DNA from 2 places in the Kistimonas scapharcae genome. Region 2 is predicted to be linked to the other one. Evidence: predicted binding sites of a transcription regulator. Region 2 holds the regulator's gene; the other holds the start of a gene.

Region 1 (7,836 bases), on a different contig from region 2:
AGTCCAGTCGTTGTTTGTCTGCCAGTTGTGAAGTCAGGATCGGGTAGAGTTGGTTCAGGTAATAAACATCTAATGCGGCATAACGAATCTGGTTATCACTGAGCGGACGTGCCAGCCAGTCAGACCGGGTTTCATCTTTGGCCAGTTCGACACCCAGAAAGCGTTCAACCAGTCGCTGATACCCCAGGCAGTGGTCTGTGCCCAGAAAGGAAACGGCCAGTTGTGTATCGAAAATCGGGTCGGGCAGGGTGCCCAGCAGACGCTGAAATACTTCCAGGTCTTCCCCGGCCGCGTGCATCACCTTGATAATGTCGGTATTTTCGAGGATTGCGCAAAATGGCGTCCAGTCAGTGATGGCCTGGGGGTCAATCAGCATGACCTGATTGTCATGCCCTGCCTGGGTCAGGCCGGGTATCGGGTAGAAAGTGCTTGTACGAATAAACTCGGTATCAAGCCCCAGGTAGGGGACATCCTGCCACTGCTGGCAGGCCTGTGCGAGGCTTTTGTTATCAGCGATCCATTGAATCTGTGGTGCATCGTCCATCTGGAGGTGGCCTTGCGCAAAAGGTCGATTATATGAGGAATGGGGCCGCGTTGCTTTAAATAAAAAATGTTAGGGCAGATGGGATTAATACGCATGTCTGAGACAGGCTGACTTTTGTACCTTTGTACGCCTAAACCCTCAGGGTTGTCTGTCAATTAGGCTAAAAATAAGAAGCCTGTCCGATAAAATTGGCTACATAAAATAGTTGGGAGTGTTATCCATGGCAAAAACGGTTCACGGACGTAAAGTACTGAATCTGGTGCTGGAGTATGGGCAGCCCTACAGTCGCGATGCCCTTAAGGATGCAATGGCTACTCAGTTTGGTCAGGATGTGCAGTATCACACCTGTTCTGTGCAGGAACTATCCGCTGATGGCCTCATCGACCTGTTCCTGGGTAAGGGCAAGCTGGTGGAAACGGATACTGGTATCGTTGGCGACGCCAGCAAGCAGTGTGGTCATCACTGAGCTGACATGAGCTGCGTGCCTGCTTCCTGATCGGTAAGGATCGGGAAGCGCTCGCAGTCCGGCAACTGGTAATGCCACCATTCGTAATCAAATTTCTCAAAGCCTGCCGTGTGCATCAGGCCAGCCAATAACAGCCGGTTTCTTCTGGCTTCCAAGCACACCGATTCATTGAGGTGCCAGGCGGCTTCCTCAAAATCATCAAAACCGGTTCCCATCTCCAGTTCTGTGCCACTGGTTCGGTCGATAAGGGTCAGGTCTATCGCGACTCCGCGACAGTGGGGGCAACGGCCGGTATCCGGATCTGACACGTAATCGCTACCGGGAAAGGCATTCCAGAGCACCCGCTGTGCCTCGACAGGCCGAAAGGCATCCCACAGTTTGAGCTTCAAGCCAAGAGTTGCTGCGTGGGAAATTGCGCTGTTAAGACAGTCTGCCGCTTCCTGGCGCAGATAGCAGCGGCTGTTGAAGTAGATGCTTTTGCCTGTCACGTTATGCGTTGTGGCGTAATAGAGTTCAATATCGACATCAAACTGTTCACGGGTGATTTCGGTCAGTGTGGCGATCACGGCACTACCTTGCGGTTGGTTGGGGGTTGATACTCCTTTCAGTGTAAGTCATAGCCAGACGTGTATTAGGTAGATGGCAGGGATCTTCTGCCAGCAGGCTTTGTTCTTACTGGAAAAATTGCCAGAGATTGATGCCTCCCAGGAGAATGCAAAGCAATTGCCAGAACAGGGTTGGGTTTTTCGACATCAGCGGCTGAAAGTCCATATGTTGGAATGCCGGGTTAGGGGTGGAAAGATCCTGGCAGAATTCCGATAAAGCCTCATAACGTTCAGTCGGGTTGGGAGCGACAGCTTTGGCCAGCGCCTGGTTGATCCATTCTGGCAGGTCGGGACGGTCATCCGTCACCGGGCGATACCGGAGATGTTTGTAGTGCTTGATGCGAATGCTGTTCCCGGCGATTTCGCGGTAGGGAAGGTGACCTGTCAGCATCTCGTAGACAATCACACCGACGGCGAACTGGTCGGCACGGTAATCGATAGCGCTGCCCAGAAAATATTCGGGCGCCACATAATTCTTGGTGCCCTGCGGGGTATTGTCATGGAGCCCTGACTGGATTTCAGTGTCTCCGGCGACACGGGCGGCGCCAAAATCAATCAGTCGAACGCGTCCGTTCGGGTCAATCATCAGGTTTTCCGGTTTCAGGTCCTGATGGAGGATCTGCATTCTGTGCAGGCCCCGTAAGGCGCAGACAATCTGACGGGTCAGGTCCCTGACCGTATTGAGGTCTGGCCTGGGGTTGTCCTGCATCCAGCTTCGCAAAGTCTGTCCCGGGATGTACTCACAGACATGGTAGAGAAACTGCTTGCCTGCCTTCGGTGCATGAAGTGTCATGATCGCAGGATGGTTGACCCGTCGTCCTATCCATTCTTCACGGAGAAAGCCGTCGAGGTAGAGTGGGTCATCGTCAAAGTTAACGGACGGCGTCTTGATGACAACCTGTTGGCCGGAATCAGTATCTTCAGCCAGATAAAGCTGGCTCCGGGTGCTGGCATGAAGCGTTTCCAGGATGCGATAGCCATCCAGAATCTGTCCAGGCTCCAGATCCGGTGGAAACCGCAATTGTGCCAGCCGTTCCAAGGTTTCATGGCTGTTTTCGGCCGGCAGAGTATCAATGCGACAAATGACAACCGTCAGGTTATCACTGCTACCGGCGGATAGAGCGGTCTGAACCAGGCTGTCTGCTATTTGCTGGAGCCCCGGGTTGCCCATGCAGCTGGCGACAATTTCCCTGTGACTTAAGACATCGTGAATGCCGTCGGTGGTGAGAATGAATACATCGTCTGTTTGCAGGGTTTCAGTGCGGTAGTCCACTTCGGTATGACGGTGCATGCCAAGTGCACGTGCTAGGTATTGTCGCTGGCCGAGACGAGACGTATGGTCTTCGGTCAGGCACTCCAACTGCTGTTTTCTGAGGCGGTAGATACGGCTGTCACCGATATGCAGCAGGTGGGCAGTATTGGATTTTAAAACGATGCCGGAAAACGTCGTACAGAGATCCGTGTCGTTGTGAATGTGATGTTGACCCTGGTAGTGCAGCCAGCTGTTGATGGCGGTAATGACCTTGCCAGCGGCATGTCGCACCTGCCAGGAGTCCGGCGTACTGTAATAGTCTGCCATGAATGATGAAATACTGGTGTGGCTGGCTTCCCTGGCCCGTGTACAGGCGCTGACACCGTCGGCAACCAGTGCCACAATCCCCTTGTGCGTGAGGGCATTGTGGTTGTCAGGTATGCGGATCGCACAGGCATCCTGATTTTCCGGTTTGATGCCGGCGCTGGTGCTGAAAGCGTAATTAACGTCTAGCTTGTTGCTCATACTGCCCGTTTACCTGTCCATAAAAAAAGAGGGTGACTGCTGTCAGTCACCCGAATGTACCACTGACAGACTCAAGCGGGGGAATCTGTCATGGTATGTGCTGGATAAGTTCAGGACACGTCAATCATGGTGACGGTGCCATCCGGCATGACTTCTGTCATCTGACCCTTAGGCTCTTCCAGGAACAGCAGGGTCATAAAGCCCAGTACTGCGGTGCCTGCAATCACAAGAAAGAAGGTCTGGTAATCGACCAGGGAGAGTACGGTCAGGTAGAAGACAGCACCCACATTGCCGTAAGCGCCTGTCATACCTGCGATCTGGCCGGTCAGGCGTCGCTTGATCAGCGGTACCACGGCAAATACGGCACCTTCACCGGCCTGTACGAAGAAGGAACAGGTCATGGCGGCGACAACGGCAAGCACCAGCGGCCAGCTGGAATCGATAATGGACATGGTGGCGTAACCAACGGCCAGTCCTGCCGTTAACACCAGCAGGGTTGTTTTGCGGCCGAAGCGGTCACTGATTAATCCGCCGCCGGGACGTGACATCAGGTTCATGAAGGCATAGGCCGAAGCGACCAGGCCAGCCATGACCGGATCCAGTTCAAAGGTGTCCATGAAGAACAGTGGCAGCATGGAGACAACGGCCAGCTCAGAACCAAACGTGGCGAAGTAAAGGACATTCAATACGGCAACCTGCTTGAACTTGTACTGGTGGATCGTAGGCACAGGCTTGCTGAATATTTCTTTGTTGATCTGCCAGGCTTTCCAGGCGTCAAGGAGATACAGCAGTGTCAGGCCAATATAAATGGCTGTGGCGATCCCGGCTGACAGCATGCTGACGCCCTGGGGGGACAGCTTCCATGTCAGCAGTGCCAGGGCGGCATACATCGGGATTTTCATGATCAGCAGCAGAACAAAGTCACCTTTGGAGGTGACTTCCATGCCGCCCAGGTTCTTGGGGCGGAAATAGGTAGAACCTTTGGGTGTGTCACTCACGCTCATGTAATAGATGACACTGTATGCCAGTGACATCAGGCCGGTCAGTCCGACCGCATAGCGCCAGCCATCCTCACCGCCAAACAGCAGTGCGATCGTTGGCAGTGTCATGGCCGCCGCCGCCGAGCCAAAGTTACCCCAGCCACCGTAGATTCCTTCTGCGGTACCCAGTTGCTTGGCCGGAAACCACTCGGAGACCATCCGGATACCAATCACAAAGCCGGCACCGATGCAGCCCAGAAGGAAACGGGCGATGGCGGCCTGGGTGAAATTGTCGGCCAGCGCGTACATAAAGCAGGGAATACTGCATAGCGCCAGCAGGGCTGAATATACACGACGGGGGCCAAACCGATCGGTCAGCATACCGATGATTACCCGGGCAGGGATGGTCAAGGCCACGTTAAGGATTAACAGGGTCTTGAGTTGTTCGCGAGTGAGTGACAGTGAGTCAGCAATCGCAGTGACCAGTGGCGCATGGTTAAACCAAACGACAAAGGTAATAAAAAAGGCAATCCAGGAAAGATGAAGGGCGCGCATCTTTCCTGTAAATGAAAAGATATTGATTTTATCAGGTTCTGACATGTCTGCTCCTTGTCGAGACGTACGTTATCGCTGTCATGAACCCCTTTCAGCAAGGATCAGGCCAGAGTGATGCTATTGTGCTGCTGAGGGGGATTTATTCTCGGGTTAAAGCGTTTTTATCCCACCTGCTGTCTGCTTGCTCAGGGTGCTGGATTGATCGAATCGTGGCCTGATGAGCTCATTTGTTGTGCCCGGTCAAAACAGGCGCACCAAATTGTGCGTGCACCGGGGCTCTGAAATGAACCTTTATGGTGCGCGGTTTTGGTGCGGTGCTGTCAGGATGGAGCGTTCCTACTGTCAATGTTTTCTTTAACTGATTGTTATTTAAGGGGTAATAGAGTTGGGCGTGATATTTGCTTTACTGGTGCAGTCAGGTTGGTTTCACCCAACGCGAGAACAATAAATGACTGGAGCCAGGTATGCAGCATAAGGAAACACTGGTCGTAGTGGGCAATGGCATGGTGGGCCATCGGTTTATCGAAAAGCTGGTGGATGCCGGTGGCCTTGGGCAATACGACGTCATTGTCTTTGGTGAAGAGCCCCGCTCAGCGTACGACAGGGTGCATCTGAGTGAATTCTTCAGTGGTAAGACGGCTGATGATTTAAGCATGGTTGCCAGTGGTTTTTATGATCAATCAGGTATTGAGCTGGTACTTGATGATCGTGTCACCAGTATTATTCGTTCGACACAGGAAGTGGTATCCGTCAGTGGTAGGCGAGTCGCCTACGATAAACTGGTGCTGGCAACCGGCTCCTATCCTTTTGTTCCGCCTGTGCCGGGTCATGACCGTGACAATTGCTTTGTCTATCGCACGATCGAGGATCTGGAAGCCATTCGCGAATCTGCCCGATCCAGTAAGGTGGGTACAGTTGTCGGCGGTGGTTTGCTCGGTCTCGAGGCGGCCAAGGCACTCAAGGATCTGGGGCTGGAAACCCATGTCGTAGAATTTGCCCCCCGTCTGATGGCCGTACAGGTAGATGAAGGCGGTGGTGCCATGCTTCGCAGGAAAATTGAACAGCTGGGTGTGTTCATTCATACCAGCAAAAACACGCAGCAGATTGTGGATGGTGAGGACTGTTTCCACCAGATGCAATTCGCCGATGGTGAAGTGCTGGATACCGATATTGTGCTGTTTTCTGCAGGTATCCGTCCGCGCGATGAGCTGGCCCGGTCGTGCGATCTGACGCTCGGCGAGCGTGGTGGAATTGTCATCGATAACCAGTGTCGCACATCGGATCAGGCTATATACGCGATTGGTGAGTGTGCATTGTGGGATAACCGGATTTTTGGCCTTGTGGCGCCAGGCTACCAGATGGCGCAGGTTGCAGTGGATGACCTGCTTGGCAGCGAAGGCAGTGAATTCACCGGTGCTGATATGAGCACGAAACTGAAACTGATGGGTGTAGATGTTGCCAGTATCGGTGATGCCCATGGTCGTACCCCGGGTGCGTTAAGTTATCAGTATGTTGACGAGGAGCGAGAGGTTTATAAGCGGCTGGTGGTCTCCAAAAGCCGGAAGAAACTGCTGGGCGCCGTTCTCATTGGTGATGCTGACGACTATGGTTCACTATTGCAGATGATGCTCAACGACATTCGCCTTCCAGCCAAGCCTGCACAGTTGATCCTGCCTGCCAGTGATGGTGCAGCACCTGCAGGGCTTGGCATCACGGCATTGCCGGAAACGGCACAGATTTGTTCCTGTTTCAATGTCAGTAAGGGAACTTTGTGCAGCGCGGTCGCGGAGGGTTGTCAGGATATTGCTTCGCTGAAAAGTGCTACGAATGCCGGTACCGGCTGCGGTGGGTGTTCCGCACTGGTCAAGCAGGTACTGGACAGCGAGCTGGAAAAAATGGGGGTTGAAGTTAAGAAGGATATCTGCGAGCACTTCCCTTATTCACGGCAGGAACTTTATCACCTGGTCAGGGTAGGTGAGATCAAGAGCTTCCAGGCGATGCTGGAAAAACACGGCACCGGTCATGGTTGTGACATCTGTAAACCAACGATTGGTTCGATCCTGGCGTCATGCTGGAACGACTATGTCCTGAAAAAAGACCATGCCCACCTTCAGGATACCAATGACTACTACCTGGGCAATCTCCAGAAAGACGGTACGTATTCCGTGGTTCCCCGTGTGCCGGGTGGCGAGATCACACCCGAAAAACTGATTGTGATCGGTGAAGTGGCCCGGGATTTTAACCTTTACACCAAAGTGACCGGTGGTCAGCGGATCGATCTGTTTGGCGCCCGTGTCCATGAACTACCGTCTATCTGGAAACGGCTTGTGGATGCCGGTTTTGAAACCGGACACGCCTACGGCAAGGCAATGCGGACGGTGAAATCCTGTGTCGGCAGCACCTGGTGCCGTTATGGGGTCCTCGACAGTGTCGGTATGGCGATTCGGATCGAAACCCGCTATCGCGGTATCCGCTCACCGCACAAGATCAAACTGGCGGTATCTGGCTGTACCCGCGAGTGTGCTGAGGCTCAGAGTAAGGATTTTGGTGTGATAGCCACCGAAAAAGGCTGGAATCTCTACGTCTGCGGCAATGGAGGTATGAAGCCCCGGCACGCGGATCTGTTTGCCACAGAGCTGGATGATGAGGCGCTGATCCGCACCATTGACCGCACCATGATGTTCTATATCCGGACGGCTGACCGGTTGCAGCGCACATCTGTCTGGCTTGAAAGCCTCGATGGTGGGTTGGATTATCTGAAGGAAGTCATTCTGGAAGACAGCCTGGGTATCGGCGAACAGCTGGATGCAGATATGGCCCGGTTGGTTGGAACCTATGAGTGCGAATGGAAGAAAACCATCGAAGACCCTGAGCAGTTGAAGCGATTCCGGCATTTCATCAATAGCGAT
Region 2 (7,836 bases):
TTCATTGCTATTCCACACTCATAGGATGGGGTGCATTGTAGCGTTTGTTGTCAGGAAAGTCCGGTCTGATCGGCCACAGTACGCTTTCCCCTTGGCCAAGCCTGACGGTACAATGAGGTTTATCGCAAACAACGCCATTGGGAGTTGGAATGACCAGCCATCAGCTGCAGCCCGCTATCGATCCAGCCGTTGAGCAAGAGCGTCTGAAGACGCTGGTGGAAGACATTGTTGCCGAGGCTCGCCGCCAGGGCGCCTCAGCCTGTGAGGTCGGCGCCAGCAGTGATGCCGGATTGTCCGCCTCGGTTCGCCTCGGTGAGGTGGAAACGGTGGAATTCAACCAGGACAAGGGATTTGGTATTACGGTGTATTTCGGGCAGCGTAAAGGCTCTGCCAGCACCACGGATTCCAGTCCGGATGCCATCCGCGCCACTGTAGAGGCCGCCTGCGATATTGCCCGTTACACCAGTGAGGATGAGTGTGCCGGCCTGGCGGACAAAGCGCTGATGGCAACGGAATTCCCTGATCTGGATCTCTATCATCCCTGGGGTATTGATACGGAAGAGGCGATTAATCTTGCCCGTGAATGTGAGGCCGCTGCGCGGGAGTCGAGCCCGCTGATCACGAATTCGGACGGTGCGACCGTAAATACTCACCAGGGCTGTCGTGTCTACGGCAATAGCCATGGTTTTATTGGTGCGCAGGCGTCCAGCCGGCACAGTGTCAGTTGTGTGGTGATCGCCCAGAAAGGTGACGACATGCAGCGTGACTACTGGTACACCGTGGCCCGTGACGGCAACCTGCTGGACCGGATGGTGGATGTAGGGCGTACCGCGGCAGAGCGCACCATTCGTCGACTCGGCGGTCGGAAACTGAAAACCTGCAAGGTGCCCGTGCTGTTCAGTGCAGAGTTGGCCGGCGGCGTGATCGGGAACCTGATGGCGGGTATCAGTGGTGGTAATCTCTACAGACAATCCTCTTTCCTGTTGGATCATCTTGGCAAGCAGATATTCCCTGACTGGGTGCATATCCATGAACAACCGCTATTGAAAGGCGGAATGGGTTCCGGTGCATTCGATGGTGATGGCCTGCAAACGTATGCCAAGGATTTCATCAAGGATGGTGTGCTGGCCAACTATCTGTTGAGTACATACTCTGGCCGTAAGCTGAGCATGCCCAGTACTGCCAATGCGGGTGGTGCACGTAACCTGTTTGTTGACAGTAATGCCGGTGATCAGGAGGCGCTGCTTAAGCAAATGGGCACCGGCCTGCTGCTGACAGAGCTGATTGGTCATGGCGTGAATATCGTGACAGGGGATTATTCCCGGGGTGCAGCGGGTTTCTGGGTGGAGAATGGCGAGATTCAGTATCCGGTATCAGAAATTACCATTGCGGGTAATCTCAAGGACATGTTTATGCAATTGCAGGCGGTGGGTAATGATGTCGATCGTCGTGGCAATATTCAGACGGGTTCATTGCTGATTGATGGTATGACGATTGCCGGTAATTAGTACGTTATAGTCCCATAAAAAAACACCGGTTATCCGGTGTTTTTTTATGGCTGAACATTATGAATAGAACAGCGTGGCCAGTCCAAGGAATGACATGAAACCGGTGACATCGGTGATGGTAGTCAGTACCACGGAACCGGCCAGCGCCGGATCAATATTCAGTGCCTTGAGTATCATTGGCAGGATGGCGCCGACCACCACGGCGACGGTCAGGTTAATCACCATGGCTAATGCAATCACAAGAGCAATGACCGAGTCGTCAAACCACAGCATGGCGGCGGTGGCAACGACGCTGGCCCAGATCACACCATTAGACAGGCCGACGATGAATTCCCGTGTGACCAGCCAGCGGGTATTGGAACGTCCTATCTGGCCCAGTGCCATGGCGCGAATAATCAGGGTCAGTGTCTGGCTGCCGGCGATGCCGCCCATGCTGGCGACAATGGGCATCAGGACCGCCAGGGCAACGACTTTGTCGATCGTATCCTGAAACAGACCAATGACACTGGCGGAAATAAAGGCGGTCATCAGGTTGATGCCCAGCCATGTCGCGCGACGGCGGGCAGTCTTGAATGTCGGTGCGAAGGTGTCTTCGTCTTCATCGAGACCGGCCCGGCTCATCACGGAGTGATCCGCTTCCTCCCGGATAACGTCAACGACGTCATCAACGGTGACACGTCCCAGCAGACGATGGTTTTCGTCAATCACCGGCGCGGAAACAAGGTCTTCCCGTTCGAAGAGCTGAGCAACCTGGCTGTCCTGCATGTCGACGGGGATAGCGATGAAGTCCGTTTCCATGACCTCGCTGATGGTTTTGTTGCCATCCTGAGTCAGCAGGCGGGTCGTGGGCAGGGTGCCAATCAAGGTGTCATCCCTACTGACAACCAGCAGCCCGTCGAAGGGTTCCGGCAGGGACTCATGGCGGCGCAGGTAGCGAAGTGCCACATCAATGGTGATGTCCGGCCTGACCGTGCTGGTGTCAGTATTCATCAGGCCGCCGGCAGTATCTTCAGGCCATGACAGGACAGCCTCAATCCGCTGGCGATCCTGATGGCTCATAGACGACAACACCTGGTGGGTGATGGTCTGGGGTAGTTGCTGCAGCAGGTCGGCGATGTCGTCGATATCCTGTCCGTCCAGAATGTCGATCAGTTCCGCCACATTCATGCGGTCAATAAAGAATTGCCTGACATCATCGCTCATTTCATTGAGGACATCGCCTTCGTGCTCAACGTCAATGAGCTTCCACAGCAGGCTGCGCTGGCGGGGGGGGGCTGAGGCCAGCAGGTGGGCAGCATCAGCAGGTGACAGGCTGTTCAGCATCTGTTTGACCTGCGTGGAAATGCCTTCCTCCAGAGCCTTGTTGAGGATGTCCAGCTGGTTGTCTGAAAGCGCCAGGGAGTGTTGCTGTGTCATGCCTGTCCTTGACCGCGGGATATAGTAGACAGTGGTTATATGTTTGAAGAATAGTCAGTCGGTTGACTGTGGGGCAAGCGGAGAATGCGGTGGGGGGGCGATAAATGTCCAGCGCTTTTCGGTGGTGGGGAGGAAGATTATTCTCCCTCACCGAAAAAATCATCAATCAGGGCTTGCAGGGCTCGTAGTGCCTGGTCTTCATCCTTGCCATCGATCTCGACAGTCAGCTCGGTGCCCTGGCTCGCAGCCAGCATCATTACGGACATGATGCTTTTGCCATCCACCATTGTCTGATCACGCCCCACGTCAATGCGGCTGGCAAAGGATGAGCTGGTCGTGACAAATTTTGCGGCGGCCCTGGCGTGAAGCCCTAGCTTGTTTTTTATCGTAATGGTTTCACGGATCATATTGCCTGAATCTCTCTGTGCCGAATCTGGGTGTTGTCGTGAGACTGCCGAAAGCGTTGGGCGAGTGCTTCAGAGACAAAAACTGACCGGTGTTGACCACCGGTACAACCAATGGCAATCGTCATATAGCTGCGATTACCCGCCTCAAAATCTTTCAGCCAGCTTTCAATGAAACGGTAGATTGAATCGATCATTCGCTTTACTGAAGGGTCATCCTGCAGGAACTTTATGACCGGTTCATCCATGCCGGTGAAGTGGCGTAGTGACTCATCCCAGTAGGGGTTTGGCAGGCAGCGGACATCAAAGACATAATCAGCATCGGTAGGGATGCCATGCTTGAAACCAAAGGATTGCAGTTGTAGAGACAGACCATGTTCCTGCTTGCCCAGCACCCGTTGGCGAATGGTGCTGCGCAGGTCATGAAGTGACAGGGTGCTGGTATCAATCCGCAGGTCAGCTAACAGGGAGATGGGTTCCAGTATGTCTGTTTCCCGCTTGATGGCTTCTTCCAGTGAATACTGTGTATTGCTCAATGGGTGACGCCTGCGGGTTGAGCTATACCGTTTCAGCAGGGTGGTGTCATCGGCATCAAGGAATATGATGTCACACTCAACACCTTGTTTTTCCGTAATTTCACGGTAAACCGATGCAAAGTGGCTGAGAGCGCCGGGAATGTTGCGGGCGTCAATGCTGAGCGCAATTTGCGGAGGCTGTTCACTGGGGTTGTTGCGCAGGCTGTCAATCAAACCTGGCAGCAGATCGGCCGGCAGGTTGTCCACACAATAAAACCCCTGGTCTTCCAGGGCGTGAAGTGCTGCACTTTTACCAGAACCTGATCGACCGCTGATGACGATCAGCCGGGGGACAGTGGACATTGTTAATCATTCCGTATTTGTTGCTGCCGACAGTACTGCTGCTACCGAGGTGGCAGCAGTACTGATCAGTTCAAGCATAGGTAAAAATGAAAACAAGAGAAAGAGGTCAAACGACAGTGGTTTATTGTTTGTGGGAATCAATGCCGTTAGGGAGGGAATTATTCCTCGCAGGTGATCAACTGGTATAGCATTTCGCTGCTTTCGGCTTTTCGCAGGGACTCGCAAAGTGTCGGGTTGCTGAACTTTTCGGCCAGCTTTTTGAGGAGCTCCAGGTGTTCATTGATGCTGTTATCCGGCACGACCAGTGCGAAGATAAGATCGACCGGATGGCGATCGATGGCATCGAAGTCAATGGGTTCGGCCAGCTGCAGAAATACCGCGGCCGGTTTTTTACAGGATGCCAGCCGGCAGTGAGGTATCGCGACACCGTTACCCAAACCGGTGCTACCCAGCTTTTCTCGGGTGACAAGACAGTTGAACAGATCCTTGGCGTCGATGACGGGATCATGTTGTCCGATCAGGTTGGCGATATATTCAAGGGTGCGCTTTTTGCTGCCACCCTGCACGCCGCAGAGGGCGTGCTCGGGCAATAGAATCTTACGAATACTCATTGGAATGCTGGGAGTTGCGAGGAGTGCTCAGTGCGAGCCGGCTCCCTGCATACGATCGATGTTTTTCTCTTTGTGCTTGAGGATCTGGCGATCAAGCTTGTCGGCCATAAGGTCAATGGCGGCATACATATCCTCGTGCTCGGCGGACGCCGCGATATCTGCACCGCGTATATGGAGCGTCGCTTCTGCAAGCTGTCTGACTTTCTCTACGCTCAGCGTAACCTGGATATTGGTTATGCTATCGCAGTGTTCAGCGAGCTTGTTTAGTTTTTTGGTAACATACTCGCGGAGGGACTCGGTAACTTCGACATGATGTCCGCTGATGTTAACTTGCATGCGTTACTCTCCTGATCACAGGTTCGCTCACATCCGGTTCGCACTCCGTCCGAACCGGGCTGACGGCTGTAGTGTACCATTGCTCAGGGGCGATCGTCTTGGGTTTTTGCGACCTATTTACCGGAATCCGCGTATGCCCATACGTGCCGTTTCCGATCATTAGCCACAGCGTAGACTACACCAGCCGTTTTCGTTCATTGGATGGCGGAATCAGGATGGATTCCCGGTATTTGGCAATGGTTCGCCGCGCCACCTGGATACCCTGTTGCGCCAGCATGGTGGCAATTTTGTTGTCGCTCAGGGGTTTTCGTGGGTTCTCCTGGGCGACCAGTTTCTTGATCAGCGCCCGGATAGCGGTTGAGGAGCACTCTCCCCCTGAGGCGGTGCTGACATGACTGGAGAAAAAGTATTTGAGTTCAAAAATGCCCCGGGGCGTATGCATGTATTTCTGTGTGGTCACACGGGAGATGGTGGATTCATGCATCTCCACGCTTTCGGCAATATCGTGTAGCACCAGCGGTTTCATGGCTTCTTCGCCGTAATCGAAGAAGCCGCGCTGGTAGTCGACAATCCGGGTGGCGACCTTGAGCAGGGTTTCACTGCGACTCTGCAGACTCTTGATAAACCAGCGGGCTTCCTGAAGTTGATTTTTCAGGTAGGTGTTGTCGCTGCTGCTGTCTGCCCGGCGGATCAGGGATGAGTAGCCGGTATTGATACGTAGGCGTGGCGATGCATCAGGATTCAGCTCAACGACCCACTCGCCCTGCTTTTTGCTGACCAGTACATCCGGGATGACATATTCTGCTTCGCTGGTTTCAAGGCTGCTGCCGGGTTTAGGGTTCAGGGTTTGGATGAGTTCAATAGCGGCTTTTAGCTCGGGTTCCTTGAGCTTTGTCTTGCGCATGATCGTGGTGTAATCACGGCTGCCCAGACGATCCAGGTGCTGGTCAGCGACTTGTCTGGCGGCAGATAATGCGGGTTCTTCCTGAACGTCAGGACCGTTTAGCTGTATAAGCAGGCATTCGCGCAGGTCTCTGCAGGCTACGCCGATTGGTTCAAACTGCTGGATGCGACGCAGCATGACCTCGACTTCGTCAAGCTCGACCTCCAGTTCCGGATCCATGCCCTCAAGGATATCTTCCAAGGAGCATGTCATGTATCCGTCGTCGTTTATTGCGTCGATAATCGCCATGCCGATCAGGCGATCGGTGTCACTCATTGGGGTCAGGTTGAGCTGCCACTCAAGGTGATCCTGTAGTGAGTCGGGGGCGCTGCTGCGACTGGTGAAGTCGTCGTCAGGACGTTCGGCCTGAGAGCCGGATGAGGATTGGTAGACATCATCCCAGCCGCTATCGATGGGAAGTTCAGATGGGATCTGATCGCACCACTCTTCCTGGGAATCTGATACTTCTGGGTTTTGTTCTGTTTTTTCACCCTCTGCAAAGTCAGTCAGGCCGGTTTCGCTGCCAGTGTCGTCTTCCTGTGTCGTGGACTCTTCCGAGACATTGCTTTCTGGCGAACCTTCCTCCTGCTCAAGCAGGGGGTTGCTCTCAATGGCCTGCTGGATCTCCTGCTGCAGATCCAGTGTTGACAGCTGCAGCAAGCGGATGGCCTGCTGCAGTTGTGGGGTCATGGTCAGTTGCTGGCCAATCTTGAGTTCCAGTGATGGCTTCATGACTCTACCGGTCCTGGTTGTACTACATCTGATTCACGGTTGTCGTTCTTGCTCATCCCTGAGAGCGTGTCAGGTACCTGTTAGCACCTGCGGTTATTCAGCCTATTGCGACATTTATCGCTTACGCGACGGTATAGTACATGGCTGGTTTGGATTTTGCATCAGATACGGAAGTGTTCACCGAGATAGACGTCGCGAACCTTCTGATTGGCCATGATGGCGTGACTGTCGCCTTCGGCGATAATGTGGCCTTCGCTGACAATATAGGCGTGTTCACAGATATCCAGTGTTTCGCGTACATTGTGGTCGGTGATCAGGACGCCTATGCCGCGATTTTTCAGATGCTGGATAATCTGTTTGATATCATTGACCGAAATAGGGTCGACGCCGGCGAAGGGTTCATCCAGCAGGATGAACGAGGGCTCGGTTGCCAGTGAACGGGCAATTTCAACCCGCCGCCGCTCTCCACCGGACAGGCTCATACCTGCACTGTCGCGGATATGCTGAATGTTGAACTCTTCCAGCAATTGTTCCTGCTTTTCAACACGCTGCGTCTTGGTCAGGTCCTTGCGGGTTTCAAGGATTGCCATCAGGTTATCCGCCACGCTGAGCTTGCGGAAAATGGAGGCTTCCTGTGGCAGGTAGCCAATGCCTGCGCGGGCGCGACCGTGCATGGGCAGCGGTGTGATGTCCTGGTTGTCAATCCGGATCTGGCCGCCATCGGCGTGCACCAGTCCGACAATCATATAAAAACAGGTCGTTTTGCCGGCGCCATTGGGGCCGAGCAGTCCGACAATCTGCCCACTCTCAATACTGACAGAGACATCCCTGACGACCTGGCGGCCACCGTACTGTTTTCTGAGGTTGCAGGCTTTAAGCTGAGACATGCTGTCGTTTAACCGCTGTACATCGAAACTCGTTGGAACGGTGATGGCTGCGTTATGAGGCAGCCATCCCAGGAAAGGACCGGCTTACTGGCGAGGCTGGATCACCATCTCGACCCGTTTG

The links. The regulator sigma-54, encoded in region 2, starts transcription at its own class of promoters, with help from an activator protein. The targets are predictions, from matches to a motif close to TGGCACNNNNNTTGCTNT.
Region 1: ABD892_RS01355 (NarK family nitrate/nitrite MFS transporter) is a predicted target of sigma-54. The motif match lies at 5,019-5,036, and genes of this name have one in related genera.

What each region holds. Positions count from the first base shown of each region.
Region 1 is NZ_BAABFL010000016.1:78,804-86,639, reverse strand. Features, by position in the region: gene rnd (ribonuclease D) at 1-544, opposite strand, end outside; gene ABD892_RS01370 (YecH family metal-binding protein) at 765-1,010, shown strand; gene ddpX (D-alanyl-D-alanine dipeptidase) at 1,004-1,576, opposite strand; gene ABD892_RS01360 (bifunctional protein-serine/threonine kinase/phosphatase) at 1,683-3,392, opposite strand; gene ABD892_RS01355 (NarK family nitrate/nitrite MFS transporter) at 3,503-4,972, opposite strand; gene nirB (nitrite reductase large subunit NirB) at 5,392-7,836, shown strand, end outside.
Region 2 is NZ_BAABFL010000003.1:10,147-17,982, reverse strand. Features, by position in the region: gene yjgA (ribosome biogenesis factor YjgA) at 1-5, opposite strand, end outside; gene pmbA (metalloprotease PmbA) at 150-1,508, shown strand; gene mgtE (magnesium transporter) at 1,566-2,924, opposite strand; gene ABD892_RS00205 (HPr family phosphocarrier protein) at 3,062-3,331, opposite strand; gene rapZ (RNase adapter RapZ) at 3,328-4,206, opposite strand; gene ptsN (PTS IIA-like nitrogen regulatory protein PtsN) at 4,365-4,817, opposite strand; gene hpf (ribosome hibernation-promoting factor, HPF/YfiA family) at 4,845-5,153, opposite strand; gene ABD892_RS00185 (RNA polymerase factor sigma-54) at 5,329-6,828, opposite strand; gene lptB (LPS export ABC transporter ATP-binding protein) at 6,990-7,715, opposite strand; gene lptA (lipopolysaccharide transport periplasmic protein LptA) at 7,800-7,836, opposite strand, start outside.